DNA from 4 places in the Cytobacillus sp. OWB-43 genome. Region 4 is predicted to be linked to each of the others. Evidence: riboswitches for the same ligand, from Rfam matches in the RefSeq annotation. Region 4 holds a riboswitch; each other region holds the start of a gene.
The links. Region 4 has a riboswitch for S-adenosylmethionine ahead of U9M49_RS13475 (MetQ/NlpA family ABC transporter substrate-binding protein). Riboswitches for the same ligand answer to the same signal wherever they lie in the genome.
Positions count from the first base shown of each region.

Region 1 (3,142 bases), on a different contig from region 4:
ATATTCACTTTCCTAACAGTCATCGTAGGTAAGACAACTGAAGAAGCGGAAGAGAAATTTGCTGAATACAACCAATTATGGAGTGCAGATGCAGCGAAAGCACAGTTTGGGGGCGCAAGCGGTTATAATGTTGCGGAATTTACAAAGGATGAGTTAGATAACCCATTTGAATTTAAAGCTACAGAGCATGGGCATTATAAAGCTGCTTCATTAACGAAAGATGCGAAGAAAAAACTATCGATTAAAGAAGCGATTTCAAAACTAGAAGGATTAGATAGAGACAATATAATTGTCGGCAATCCATCAGAAGTAGCAGACCAAATTCAATATCAGTTTGAAGCCTCTGGTGTCGATGGTTTTAATTTAAATCATTTAGTAACGCCAGCAGATTTGGAAGATTTTATTGAGCTTGTTATTCCGATTCTACAAGAACGTGGTTTATATAAAAAGGAATACAAAAAGGGTACGTTAAGAGAAAAGCTTTTTACTCATGGCTCGCCCCTTTTACCGAGTGGTCATCCAGGAAGTAAATATCGTAAAGGTGAAAAGATAAATAATTAAAATAAGAGGTGAAGGGTATGAGAAAAGTTTGGTTATTATTTTTTGTACTGACTTGTTGCACTGTTTTAAGTGCATGTGGGACATCAGGTTCATCCGGCGAAGAAAAGAAAGAGATGGTCTTAGGGGCGACAGTTCCTTATAGTGATATGCTTGAGCAAGGTGTAGCACCACTACTTGAGGAAAAAGGGTACAAAGTAGAAGTAAAGGAATTTAATGATTATGTTCAACCGAATATTGCTTTAGATAGTGGAGATTTGGATGGTAATTTATTTCAACATAAAGTGTACTTAGAGAATTTTAACACTGAAAAAGGGATGGATCTAGTAGATATTATTTCTGTTCCTACAGCTCCAATTGGTATTTATTCAGAAAAATTCAACTCCCTTGAAGAAGTGAAAGATGGAAGCACGATGGCCATTGCTAATGATCCTACAAACTTAGCGAGAGGATTAACAGTTGCGCGTGATGCTGGTTTAATAGAATTGAAAGATGATATAAACCCAGTCAATGCAACAGTAAATGATGTATTATCTAACCCGAAAAATTTGAAATTCCATGAAGTAGATGCAGCCCAACTGCCAAGGTCTCTTGAATCAGTTGATCTTGCTGCTGTTAATGGTAACTTTGCGGTTGCTGCAGGATTAGATTTAACAACAGCAATTTATCGGGATCAAATTCCTGAGGAAATCCAAAATAGGATTGTTGTTCGTAAAGAAGATAAAGACGCCCAAATGGCAAAGGATATCATTGAAGCCATAGAGTCGGAGGAATTTGCAAAAGTAATTGAAGAAAACTTTAAAGGTTTTCATAAGCCAGAATGGATGGGCGAATGAGTAAATCATCTTAATTTTTAAAAAATAATTGACAAATATTGATAAATATTATAGAGTAAATGATATAAAATTTAATATGATTTTTCTTATCCAGAGAGGTGGAGGGACTGGCCCTTTGAAGCCTCGGCAACAGGCAATTTATTGCACTGTGCCAATTCCAGCAAGCTGTTGCTTGAAAGATAAGGAGAGATAAAGAACGGAACTTTAACCTCTTCTTGTCAGAAGAGGTTTTTTATTTTGCATGATTTAATCACCAAGGGATGATCTCCTCTATACAAATGCTGTTTTTAAACTGATTAAACCTATTTGTTAAGTTGGAATTAAAGTTGCTGATTGGACCTCCAAAGGCAGTAGTGCAGCTAGATTTACATCAACGGGAAAAATCGGCAATGGTAGTCAACCATTGTCCACCAAAATGTTGCAATATAAAGGAGGACGAAAAAATGAAAAGAGTAGAATCAACAGTTATACCAGGTGCAGATTCTTTTTATTATGAAGGTGGGGACATTGGTATTCTCCTCATTCATGGCTTTGTTGGAACACCGCAGAGCATTGAGGACTTGGGTGCGGAACTTGCAAATAGGGGTTTTACTGTTCATGCCCCAAGGCTCACGGGACATGGAACAAAAAGCAGAGATTTAGAGTTATATGGTTATGATGATTGGTTCAATGATGTTGTTACAGCTTATAAGCAATTAAAGGAGAAGTGCAAACAAGTCTATTGTTTAGGTCAATCTATGGGCGGTGCATTAGCGCTGTTGTTAGCTAAGAAATATGGAGAGCTGGATGGACTGATCCTAATTAATACTGCACTGACATTACCAGATTACGAGTATTTAAGATATTACGATGAGAAACACTATATTGACGAAGGTAGCCCAGATATCAAAAATCCGACTATACATGAAATTACTTACGATAATATTCCGGTAAAAGCAGTTCACTCTTTACAAAAGGTAATGAGTGACGCAGGAAAAAGTTTATCTCAAATTCATTGCCCAATATTATGCTTTAAGTCTATCCATGATCATGTTGTACCTCCAGAGAATACAGATCGTATTTTTATCGAAATTCAAACAGATTATAAATGGCTTCGAGTCCTTTACAACTCATACCATGTAGCATCCATGGATTATGATCAGACCAAAATTATTCAGGATACAACAGAATTTCTAGATACGATGAATGAAGAAAAAAAGAACACCGAGTGGGGGGGGAAAGAGGTTGGCTAAGTTTTTACAAAAAGCGATAGCAAAGAGAAAACAAACCTTAATCAACCTTATGCTTACTATAGATGAAATAAAGTTCAAGCGACATGAATTAGAACAGTTAACACTTACAGAAATAGAGGAGCTTGTAAAAAGACTAAAATAAGTCCCATAAAGGAGAATTTTATGGAAAAACACATTGATCAAGATAAAATTCATACCATTCTCACAACATTAAAGGAACTCGAATATGGTTGTGTCACCATTACTGTACACGAAGGGGATATTACCCAAATTGACATTACCGAGAAGAAACGATTTGCTCTGAAAAAGAAACAACAAAATAAAAAATGATGGAATGGAGCAAATGAAAAGGAGTGAGTTACATGCAGTCAACAATTAGTAATCAAGCACCCAATGTAGCTAAAAACCTATCAGGCTGCATGTACTTGAATCTACCTGACTTTCACTTTATTAGATGGTGTTGTCAATCTTTTAATATTAATAAAGGAATCTTCCATACGGTTGAACAATCGCTTT
Region 1 covers NZ_JAYEFF010000001.1:111,601-114,742, forward strand. The annotation lists gene U9M49_RS00615 (LLM class flavin-dependent oxidoreductase) at 1-561, shown strand, start outside; gene U9M49_RS00620 (MetQ/NlpA family ABC transporter substrate-binding protein) at 579-1,394, shown strand; SAM riboswitch class I at 1,478-1,580, shown strand; gene U9M49_RS00625 (alpha/beta hydrolase) at 1,838-2,626, shown strand; gene U9M49_RS00630 (hypothetical protein) at 2,619-2,768, shown strand; gene U9M49_RS00635 (YezD family protein) at 2,789-2,956, shown strand; gene U9M49_RS00640 (hypothetical protein) at 2,989-3,142, shown strand, end outside.
Region 1: another riboswitch for S-adenosylmethionine. It lies ahead of U9M49_RS00625 (alpha/beta hydrolase); the one in region 4 lies ahead of U9M49_RS13475 (MetQ/NlpA family ABC transporter substrate-binding protein).

Region 2 (3,142 bases), 160 kb from region 4:
TAAAGGCTCCATCCCCTTTACTATATCTATCGTTTGAATTTATTATCTCTTATCTACATATTTAGTTAATTTATCCCCACCAATTTGAATGATTTGCACCAATACAACGAGGACAATTACTGTCGTAATCATAATGACATTATCATAGCGATAGTAACCGAAACGTATCGCTAAATCACCAATACCACCGCCGCCAATAATACCTGCCATTGCTGAATAACCAATTAAACTAATAGTCGTAATCGTTAAACCTTGAACAATTCCAGGTTTCGCTTCTGGGACAAGAATTTCCTTAATTATCATCCAAGGGGAAGCGCCTACTGCTACTGCAGATTCAATGACTCCTTTATCTATTTCTCTTAAGGATGTTTCTACCAATCTTGCAAAAAACGGAATCGCTGCTACAGATAATGAAACAGAAGCCGCTGTAGGACCAATAGTTGAACCTGCAATTAATTTTGTTAACGGCAATAGAGCTACTAACAAAATAATATAAGGAATAGAGCGGATCAAATTGACAATCCAACCGGTAACAGCATTTACAAATCTATTCTTTAAGAACAATCCTTCGTCTGTAACGAATAATAAGATACCTAGTGGAAGACCTAGTATAAGTGCCGCAACTAAAGAAATGGCGACCATATAAATTGTTTGTAATACAGCTGTATTTAGTTCAGGAAGTAACGCCTGAATGGACTCAAGCAACATGTTCAACTACCTCCAAATTCTGTGTTCTTTCTTGAATATATTGTATAGCTCTTTCTATTTCAGGTATTTCGCCAGTCAACTCCATAATAAAAATACCAAGAGGTACTTCTTGAATATATTCAATCTTGCCGTGAAGAATATTTCCTTTTACTTTGAATGTTTGGAACAGTTCAGAAACAACAGATTCTTCTGCTATTGCACCTTTAAATTGAATCTTAATGATTGTTCCCTTCCTGTTTTCAATCAATTGTTGTGGTAAGTCAAATTGAAGAACACTCTGAATGAAATCCTTTGTAAGTGGTTCAATTGGATTCGCAAATATATCATACACCGGTCCCTCTTCTATGACCTTTCCATCTTGCATAACAGCTAACCTATGACAAATCTCTTTGACTACTTCCATCTCATGAGTGATAAGTACGATGGTTAATCCTAGCTTTTTATTAATTGATTTTAATAAGTTCAGGATTGATTTTGTTGTTTTAGGGTCTAGAGCTGACGTGGCTTCATCGCAAAGTAAAACCTTTGGATCATTAGCGAGTGCTCTGGCTATTCCTACCCTTTGCTTTTGACCACCACTTAATTGTGTGGGATACTGATGAATTTTATCTGCTAAACCCACTAATTCTAATAGTTCTTTCACCCTGATATCTATTTCTTTCGGGCTTTTACCTGCCGCTTTTAAAGCAAAGGCAATATTCTCATACACTGTCTTCGAACTCGCTAAATAAAAATGCTGAAAAATCATACCTATCTTCTGCCTTGCTTTTCTTAATTCTTTACTTGTTAAAGATGTTAAATCAACGCCATCAATTTTCACTTCACCAGATGTCGGTCTCTCCAATAAATTTAGACAGCGTAATAAAGAACTTTTCCCTGCTCCACTATAGCCAATAATCCCGTATATTTCCCCTTCTTTAATAGAAAGGGATACATTGTCAACCCCTATTACTTGCTTCTTTTTGCTTTTATAAATTTTCACTAAATGATTGACTTCAATCATTTACCTCACCCTCCCTAAATCCTCTACAACATAAAATGAGCCTCTTTCACTTTGAAAGAGGCTCAACAAATGATTGTTATTAAACCTTATCTTTCAGAATGAAATCATTCTGCAGGATTTAGCACCTTCCCTTTAAAAGGAGGTTGCCGGACATCTTCGGGCCTGGTCCCTCAGTCTCTCTCGATAAGAATCATATTAAATTTAATGTGTTGCTTTGATAAAGGAAATTTTATCGGGTATTGAATTAATTGTCAATAGTATTTTGATTATTTATGCATTTACTTATCTTCCTCTTCGTTTAAACAAGAAGATAAAAAAAGTTGTTCCTAATAAAGCTGTGATTAGACCCACATACAAGATGATTGCTGACGTTTTGAACTTTACTGTACTAGGTTGCTCTTCTTGTCCACGTCCCTCACCACCAGGCATACCTTCAAACCCTTCTGGTGTCTCAAAATCTCCTTCCTGCGGAAAGTCTCCATTGCCTTGCGGACGTTCAGGCATTTCACCATCAATGTTTCCTTCATTACCGTTTGGCGGTTGGAATACTTCTCCTCTTTCTTGACCTTCCTGGTCATCACCACCTGCTCGGCTAGGGAACATGTTATTGACTTCAGAAGCTTGTGATTCTACTTCTAATTCACCTGAAAGCTGAGCAAGTATCGATTCTGATCTCGCCTCAGCAAATGCTGGTAAACTCTCATCACCTTGCACTGCTTGTAGAAATTCTTCTGTTGTATAAAACTTGGTAGGATCCTGTTCTACATAAGGAAGAATCAATGTACTAATTTGTGTAGTTGTATTTTGGTAAGACTCTTTTGTCATATATTCTTCGGCAATCTTTTCAAGGTATGCTTCATATTGCTTTTTAAATTCATCATTTGCCAATAAAGCATTAAGTAAAGGCCTCTCATCTAAAGAAGTACCAGCTACAGGTTCGGAAATACTGAAATTAATCGTATCTTCACTCATTAAATTACTATTTCCCATGCCACCATCGAAGTTCCCCATTTCAGCTTGGTGAACTTGACCTTGTTCATCCTCACCTTGCCCACCTTCTCCTGGTGCTAGACCTTGTTGTTCCTGATTTTGATTTTTGTTTTGGTTTTCTTCAGCGATTGAAGAATCTCCGTTCATGCGTCCTCCGCCACCCATACCTACTCCAAAGCCGCCAAATGCCATATTATAGTCCCACGGAATGATTGAGAACTTACCATCATTTTCATATAAATAATAGTTGTGCTTCATTTGCCCTTGGTAACTATCCATGCTAACGACAGCCGTATTTACTGCAAAATATCGTAATACTTGATCCACATCTAAAGTTTTTTCTAAATTGCCACCATTATCGATACTATCTAACATATCTATTAACGCTTGTTCATCTTGCTCCTCTGATTTCAAGTTTAAACCTGAGTAATCATCAATATC
Region 2 covers NZ_JAYEFF010000003.1:317,711-320,852, reverse strand. The annotation lists gene U9M49_RS14300 (methionine ABC transporter permease) at 43-708, opposite strand; gene U9M49_RS14295 (methionine ABC transporter ATP-binding protein) at 698-1,711, opposite strand; SAM riboswitch class I at 1,795-1,901, opposite strand; gene U9M49_RS14290 (CotH kinase family protein) at 1,994-3,142, opposite strand, start outside.
Region 2: another riboswitch for S-adenosylmethionine. It lies ahead of U9M49_RS14295 (methionine ABC transporter ATP-binding protein); the one in region 4 lies ahead of U9M49_RS13475 (MetQ/NlpA family ABC transporter substrate-binding protein).

Region 3 (3,142 bases), on a different contig from region 4:
GACACCTTCTTGTAGCCAGAAAACTTTCGGTTGGATTTCTACTGCCTCTTTCGCCACTTCTATCGCAGCTTCAGGGCTTCTAAATACTTGCACAATATCAATGGTAAAAGGAATGGATTTTAAATTTGGATATGCCTGTTCACCTAATACTTCTGTTTCTCTTGGATTAACTGGCACGATTTGATAACCTAATCTTTGCATTTTTCTTGCTAAACGGTAACTTGGTCTAGCAGGATTTCCACTTAATCCAACAACAGCTATCCTTTTTGCTCTTTGCAGTTCTTTGCCATCCACATCTTCTTTTAATGAGGATGATTGTAATGCCCATCGAATAACACCTTCATCATTTACTGCTGTTTCTCCTTTTTGTTCTCCCTTCGAAGAAATACCAGTCGCTTCATAGAAGGCTTGATCTAAGTCATTGGTTAAATCTCTAACCGATTCAATCCCAACTGATAAACGTATGAGTTCCTCACTTACACCGCTTTTAATTAAATCTTCTGCACTTAACTGTTGATGTGTGGTTGAAGCCGGATGAATAATGAGTGACTTCGCATCACCTACATTGGCTACATGAGACCACAATGCAATTGTATCTATCACTTTTTTACCCGCATCTCGGCCACCTTTAATACCGAAGTTCACAATGGAACCGAAGCCAGTGTTTAAATATTTCTTCGCGAGTTCATGCGCTGGATGCTCTGCTAAACCTGGATATGCGACCCAATCGACAGCTGGATGAGCGTTTAAGAAATGGGCTATCTTCGCTGCATTTTCCGTATGTTTCTCTATACGTAAATGGAGTGTTTCCAATCCTTGGAGTAAAAGAAATGCACTATGTGGGCTTAAAGATGACCCAAAATCGCGCAGCAACTGAACACGAAGTTTTGTACTAAAAGCGAGTGTACCAAACTCATTCGCATAAACAATACCGTTATAACTTGGATCTGGCTGAGTAAAACCAGGAAACTTATCATGATTCCAATTAAATCGTCCGCCATCAACTACAAGTCCGCCAATTGTTGTTCCATGACCACCAATCCATTTTGTTGCCGAATGAATGACAATATCTGCTCCCCATTGGATTGGTTTGCAAAGATAAGGTGAAGCGAAAGTATTATCAATAATAAGGGGAATATCATTATCATGAGCAATATTTGCAACTGCCTCTACATCTAGGACATGAAGACTTGGGTTCCCAATAATCTCTCCATATAAAGCCTTAGTTTTTGGCGTAATCGCTTTACGGTAATTCTCAGGGTCAGATCCATCAACAAAATGAACTTTAATCCCATATTTCGGAAGTGTTATGGCAAAAAGATTATATGTTCCACCATAAAGGTTCGACGCTGCAACAATCTCATCACCCGCTTGGGCAATATTCATAATTGAAAGAGCTATAGCTGCCATTCCAGATGAAGTCGCTACTGCCGCTACCCCATCTTCTAATAAAGCAATACGTTTTTCTAATACATCTACCGTTGGATTACCGATTCGTGAATAGATATTTCCCGTCTCATCTAATGAAAATAGGCTTTGCGCATGGTCTGTATTATGAAAAACATATGAACTTGTTTGATAAATAGGAACTGCACGAGATCCCGTTGTCGGGTCTGGTGATTGACCTCCATGTAATAAAATCGTCTCATCATCATAAGTGTTAAATTGATTCGTCATTATATACTCTCCTCTACTTTTTAGTCGGATGATTAAAATAAATAACCCCCTCTTCATAAGAAGAGGGGGTTGCCTCATCTTATCTTCCAGACATTTACTGCCTGCAGGATTTAGCACCTTTTCAAGCAATTGCTTGAAGGTTGCCGGACTTCATAGGGCCTGATCCCTCCGTCACTCTCGATAAGAAATATTTTATTTTTTAAAGCGTTAATACTTTAATTACAAATAGAATTATATCCAAAAAATGATTTGTCGTCAATATGAAATCTGAATATATTTTATATTCCAATAAAATATTAGCTCTATCACATAAAAAGCCCTTCTACCTAGAAGAGGCAGAAGGGCTTTGAATTAACGAGCTCACCTTCTCCTTATCTTTGGATAATATCCTCTGAAATTAGCACCATACAAAAGATTGCTGGTTGCCGAGGCTTCTCTGGGTCAGTCCCTCCGCCTCTCTGGATAAGAAGTTCATATTTATTTGTTTAACATCATATACCCTTTTATAGGGAATCGTCAATAACATTTTGAAAATTTATTTATTTTCATCCTGGATAAGCGTCAAAAAATGATACAGTATCTTAGCTGTTAACCCCCATATCACATGACCTTTATAAGTATAAAAAATTTCTTGCATCCTCCGCGTTTGCCATTTATATTTTTCCCCATTAGGAATGAGATGATAGGGAAAGCTACTATTAGGCTCTGGCTTCATCTCAATATAATGAATAGATGGTCCCTCTTTCAAAAAATAAGCAAGTGGTACTGTGAAAATTTGATCCACTTCCTCTGGATTTAGCTTAAGATCACTGATGCTCTCTATTGTGCCTACAAACGGATAAATCACTGTATCATAAGGTGTCACTACATAATCAAGTTCTGAAAAAACAGAGACTTCTCCAATTGGGATACCTAACTCTTCACTGGTCTCCCTTTTTGCCGTCTCTATTAAATCCACATCGTCTTGATCCATTTTCCCCCCAGGAAAGCAAATTTCCCCTGGCTGTCTTCTCATAGATAAAGACCGTACTTCAAACAAAATATGTATTTCTCCATCTTTTTCTATTAGGGGAAGAAGAACAGCGAATTTAACCAATCTGGAGCTACCCAATATATCTGATTGACGATGCTGTATCTCTGATCTTATTTCTTCCAAATCCATGTTAATTACCTCCAAACCACACGACTTAAATCTTTATTTCACTTTCTGCAATCTATCAATCATCCCCATTGTGCAGACATTTAAATCTAAGCCTATTAGCTTCTTATCCTCTGCACTAAGTTCAACATCGTGCGCTGTTAATAAATAATGTTTTACTTGTTCCAACAATTCCGATTGTATGGCTTCTTGCATTTTTATTATGTCATTTCCTTGGAGAAAAACGTCATCTGCAACTGAAGTAAATATAGGTAACCAATAACGAATTTGAGTAAAAACATCCTTTGGTTCAGGGCCCTCACCATA
Region 3 covers NZ_JAYEFF010000001.1:15,637-18,778, reverse strand. The annotation lists gene U9M49_RS00170 (PLP-dependent aspartate aminotransferase family protein) at 1-1,677, opposite strand, end outside; SAM riboswitch class I at 1,754-1,864, opposite strand; SAM riboswitch class I at 2,046-2,146, opposite strand; gene U9M49_RS00165 (NUDIX hydrolase) at 2,213-2,839, opposite strand; gene U9M49_RS00160 (MBL fold metallo-hydrolase) at 2,873-3,142, opposite strand, start outside.
Region 3: another riboswitch for S-adenosylmethionine. It lies ahead of U9M49_RS00170 (PLP-dependent aspartate aminotransferase family protein); the one in region 4 lies ahead of U9M49_RS13475 (MetQ/NlpA family ABC transporter substrate-binding protein).

Region 4 (3,142 bases):
ACGTCTCTCATATCGAGCAACAAGTTCGTCTACACTTGTTTGATCCCCATTTAATGCATCGGCTGCAGCTTTTTGAATCGCAGGGAATAAGCTTACATACATATGGTCTTGAAGAAGGTTGATGGCTTCAATGATTTGTTCATTTCCAACTGCAAATCCAATTCTCCACCCAGCCATATTATATGTTTTTGATAATGTATACATTTCAATACCAACGTCTTTCGCTCCGGCTGTGGCTAAGAAACTTTCAGGTTTCTTTCCATCAAAGCCGATAGCACCATAAGCAAAATCATGCAAGATGGTAATGTTGTTTTCCTTAGCAAAAGCAACAGTTTCTTCAAAAAATGTGGAATCAGCTGTCGCGCCTGTTGGATTATTAGGATAATTCAAAAATAGTAGGCGGGCATCCTTTTTTTGTTTTTCTGTAAATTGCGAGTAATCAGGTAGAAACTGATTTGCTTCTTTTAAAGGAAAGGTTTCGTAATTTACATTTGCCAAAACCGCACCAGATTCATAATCAGGGTAACCTGGATCTGGTAAGAGCATTAAATCTCCCTCATTGAGTAGGCATAATGGAATTTCTACTAAACCTGCTTTTGCGCCAAAAAGGATAGCTACTTCTTTTTCAGGCTCAATTTCTACCCCATATTCACGCGCATAAAAGGAAGCGGCGGCCTTCTTTAATTCATTAATTCCTCTAAAAGGAGAATATTTATGTGTCATTGGGTCTTCTGCAGCTTGCTGAAGTGATTGTACAATATGTGCAGGTGTTGGCTGGTCGGGATTGCCTTGTCCTAGGTTAATAACATCTCTGCCTTCAAGTTTTGCAGCAGCAACTTTTTGAACAAGGGAAGCAAAAAATTGTTGAGGTAATTGCTTCAAACGATGCGATAATTCCATTTTAATCCACCTTCATTCATTTAATCTATATACGAACGCATTTTATAACCAAAAAGACAAATTGTCCAGTTAATTTTATATAAAAGGAAATATTCGATTTCCTTTTTTGTTTTAAAAGAATAAAGGAAAGGTAGTTGGATCACTAAACCCATTTTCTTGGGAGATTGGATGTAGCATTATTTCGAACATTGACAAAAATAAAAGAGAGTAGTAATATCATATCATAAAAATTAAATGAAAAGCTTATCCAGAGAGACTGAGGGACTAGGCCCTATGACGTCCGGCAACCCCCAATATTGGGAAGGTGCCAATTCCTGCAGAATGATATCCATTCATTCTGAAAGATAAGGCGGAATAAAACCAATGCCTCTTTCAGATGATGAATAGTGGCTTTTTTTATTGGTTAAAATTCTGGTTACAGCTATGGGGAGGAAACATAATGAGAAAGTGGCTAATTGTTTTATTCATTGCAACTGTTTGTTTACTAACAGCATGTGGCGGAGGTTCAGACACGAGTGGAGAAAAGGTGGATGAAACGAAAGAACTAAAAATTGGTGCTACTGCCGGTCCTTATAGTGATATGTTGAAAAAAGCTATTGTACCTGGTCTAGAGGAAAAAGGATATAAAGTAACTGTCGTAGAGTTTAGCGATTATATCCAACCTAACAAAGCTTTAAATGAAGATGATATACAAGCTAACCTTTTCCAACATACAATTTACTTGGAGAATTTTGAGAAAGAAAATAACATGGACTTAGCACCATTAATTATTGTACCAACAGCCCCAATGGGGATTTACTCGAATGTGTTTAATTCAATTGATGAGATTAAAGACGGTGCAACCATTGCTATTCCAAATGACCCAACGAATGCAGCACGCGCTTTAAATACGTTAAATGACGAAGGTCTAATTACGATTGATGAAAACGCCGATCCACTAACAGTATCTGAAAAAGATGTGAAGGAGAATAAAAAGAATTTAGTTTTTCAACCGATTGAAGCAGGACAATTACCAAGATCTCTTGAGGGTGTGGATCTTGCTGCAGTTCCTGGTAACTTTGCGTTGGCAGCCGATATGGACTTATTAAGTGCATTAGCACTAGAAAATATGCTTGATGATTATCGCAACGTGGTTGCAGTTAAAGCAGACTTTGAAGATAAACAATATGCGAAAGACTTAAAAGAAGTGGTCGAGTCTGCAGAATTTGAAAAAATTATCGACGAAGAGTTTCAAGGATTTGGAAAGCCAGCGTGGATGGAATAACGAAGTAATAATAAGCAAGAAACCGGACAAAATTATATGGATTTGTCCGGTTTCTAATAATAGTTGTAGAATACTGTTAAACTTATCTGTGCATAATTTGTATTTTGGTCATTCCTGTACTTATGGATTGTCGAACAACTTTTTCATCCTGGTCATTGACGTTTTTCAACCATTTGTGAAATATTGGTTGTAAGCCGTAAAAGGAAGTGACTCTTCTATACATTTCATCTTTATTGAATTTTGTTTGATAAGATGCGAGAGCTTCTTTGGTGAATTGATCTCTGAAATCCCAATATAGCCCTGCAAAGTCAAACGCCGGGTCCCCTATTTGCGTATCTGTAAAGTCTATAATTCCTGATATTTCCTTTTTGCTTGGATGATAAAGGATATTGGCACTTGTTAGATCACCATGAATCACCACTTTTGCTTCTTTAAATTTTGACACCGCTAAAAACATTTTATCAATTTCTTCTTTTTCTGCGTCTTTTAAGAACGGAAATATTTTTTTAATCAGGGCTTGATGTAATTGCGCCCAATAATTTTCACTATGTAGTTCTTCTATATTACATTTCTTTGCTTCATCTATATCCAGACGATGTAATTCTGTAAGAAATGTTCCTAACCGCTTGGCTTCATATAAAGGAGGAGTAATCAATGAATGAGATAATGCTTGTCCTTTAATGAAGTGGTAAAAAACACCAATCATTTGTCCGTCTTTATTATAAAATGGAAGATAATTTGGTATTTCAATAATGGAAGAAAGATATGAGAGCTGGTGAAGTAGCTTTATTTCCTTTTTTATTTTCACTAATACTTGTTTTGTTTTTGGTATTCGGATGACATATGTTTGATTAACAATATAAATATGATGATCCCAACCAGAATGATTGCTTTCAATCTGTATTTCCTGAAGATGCGGGAGATGGTTTTTAATTAATTCCTTCATGGAACAGTCTCCTTTTTTATTATTTTGTATAA
Region 4 covers NZ_JAYEFF010000003.1:161,701-164,842, forward strand. The annotation lists gene U9M49_RS13470 (pyridoxal phosphate-dependent aminotransferase) at 1-900, opposite strand, end outside; SAM riboswitch class I at 1,141-1,251, shown strand; gene U9M49_RS13475 (MetQ/NlpA family ABC transporter substrate-binding protein) at 1,340-2,164, shown strand; gene U9M49_RS13480 (aminoglycoside phosphotransferase family protein) at 2,247-3,110, opposite strand.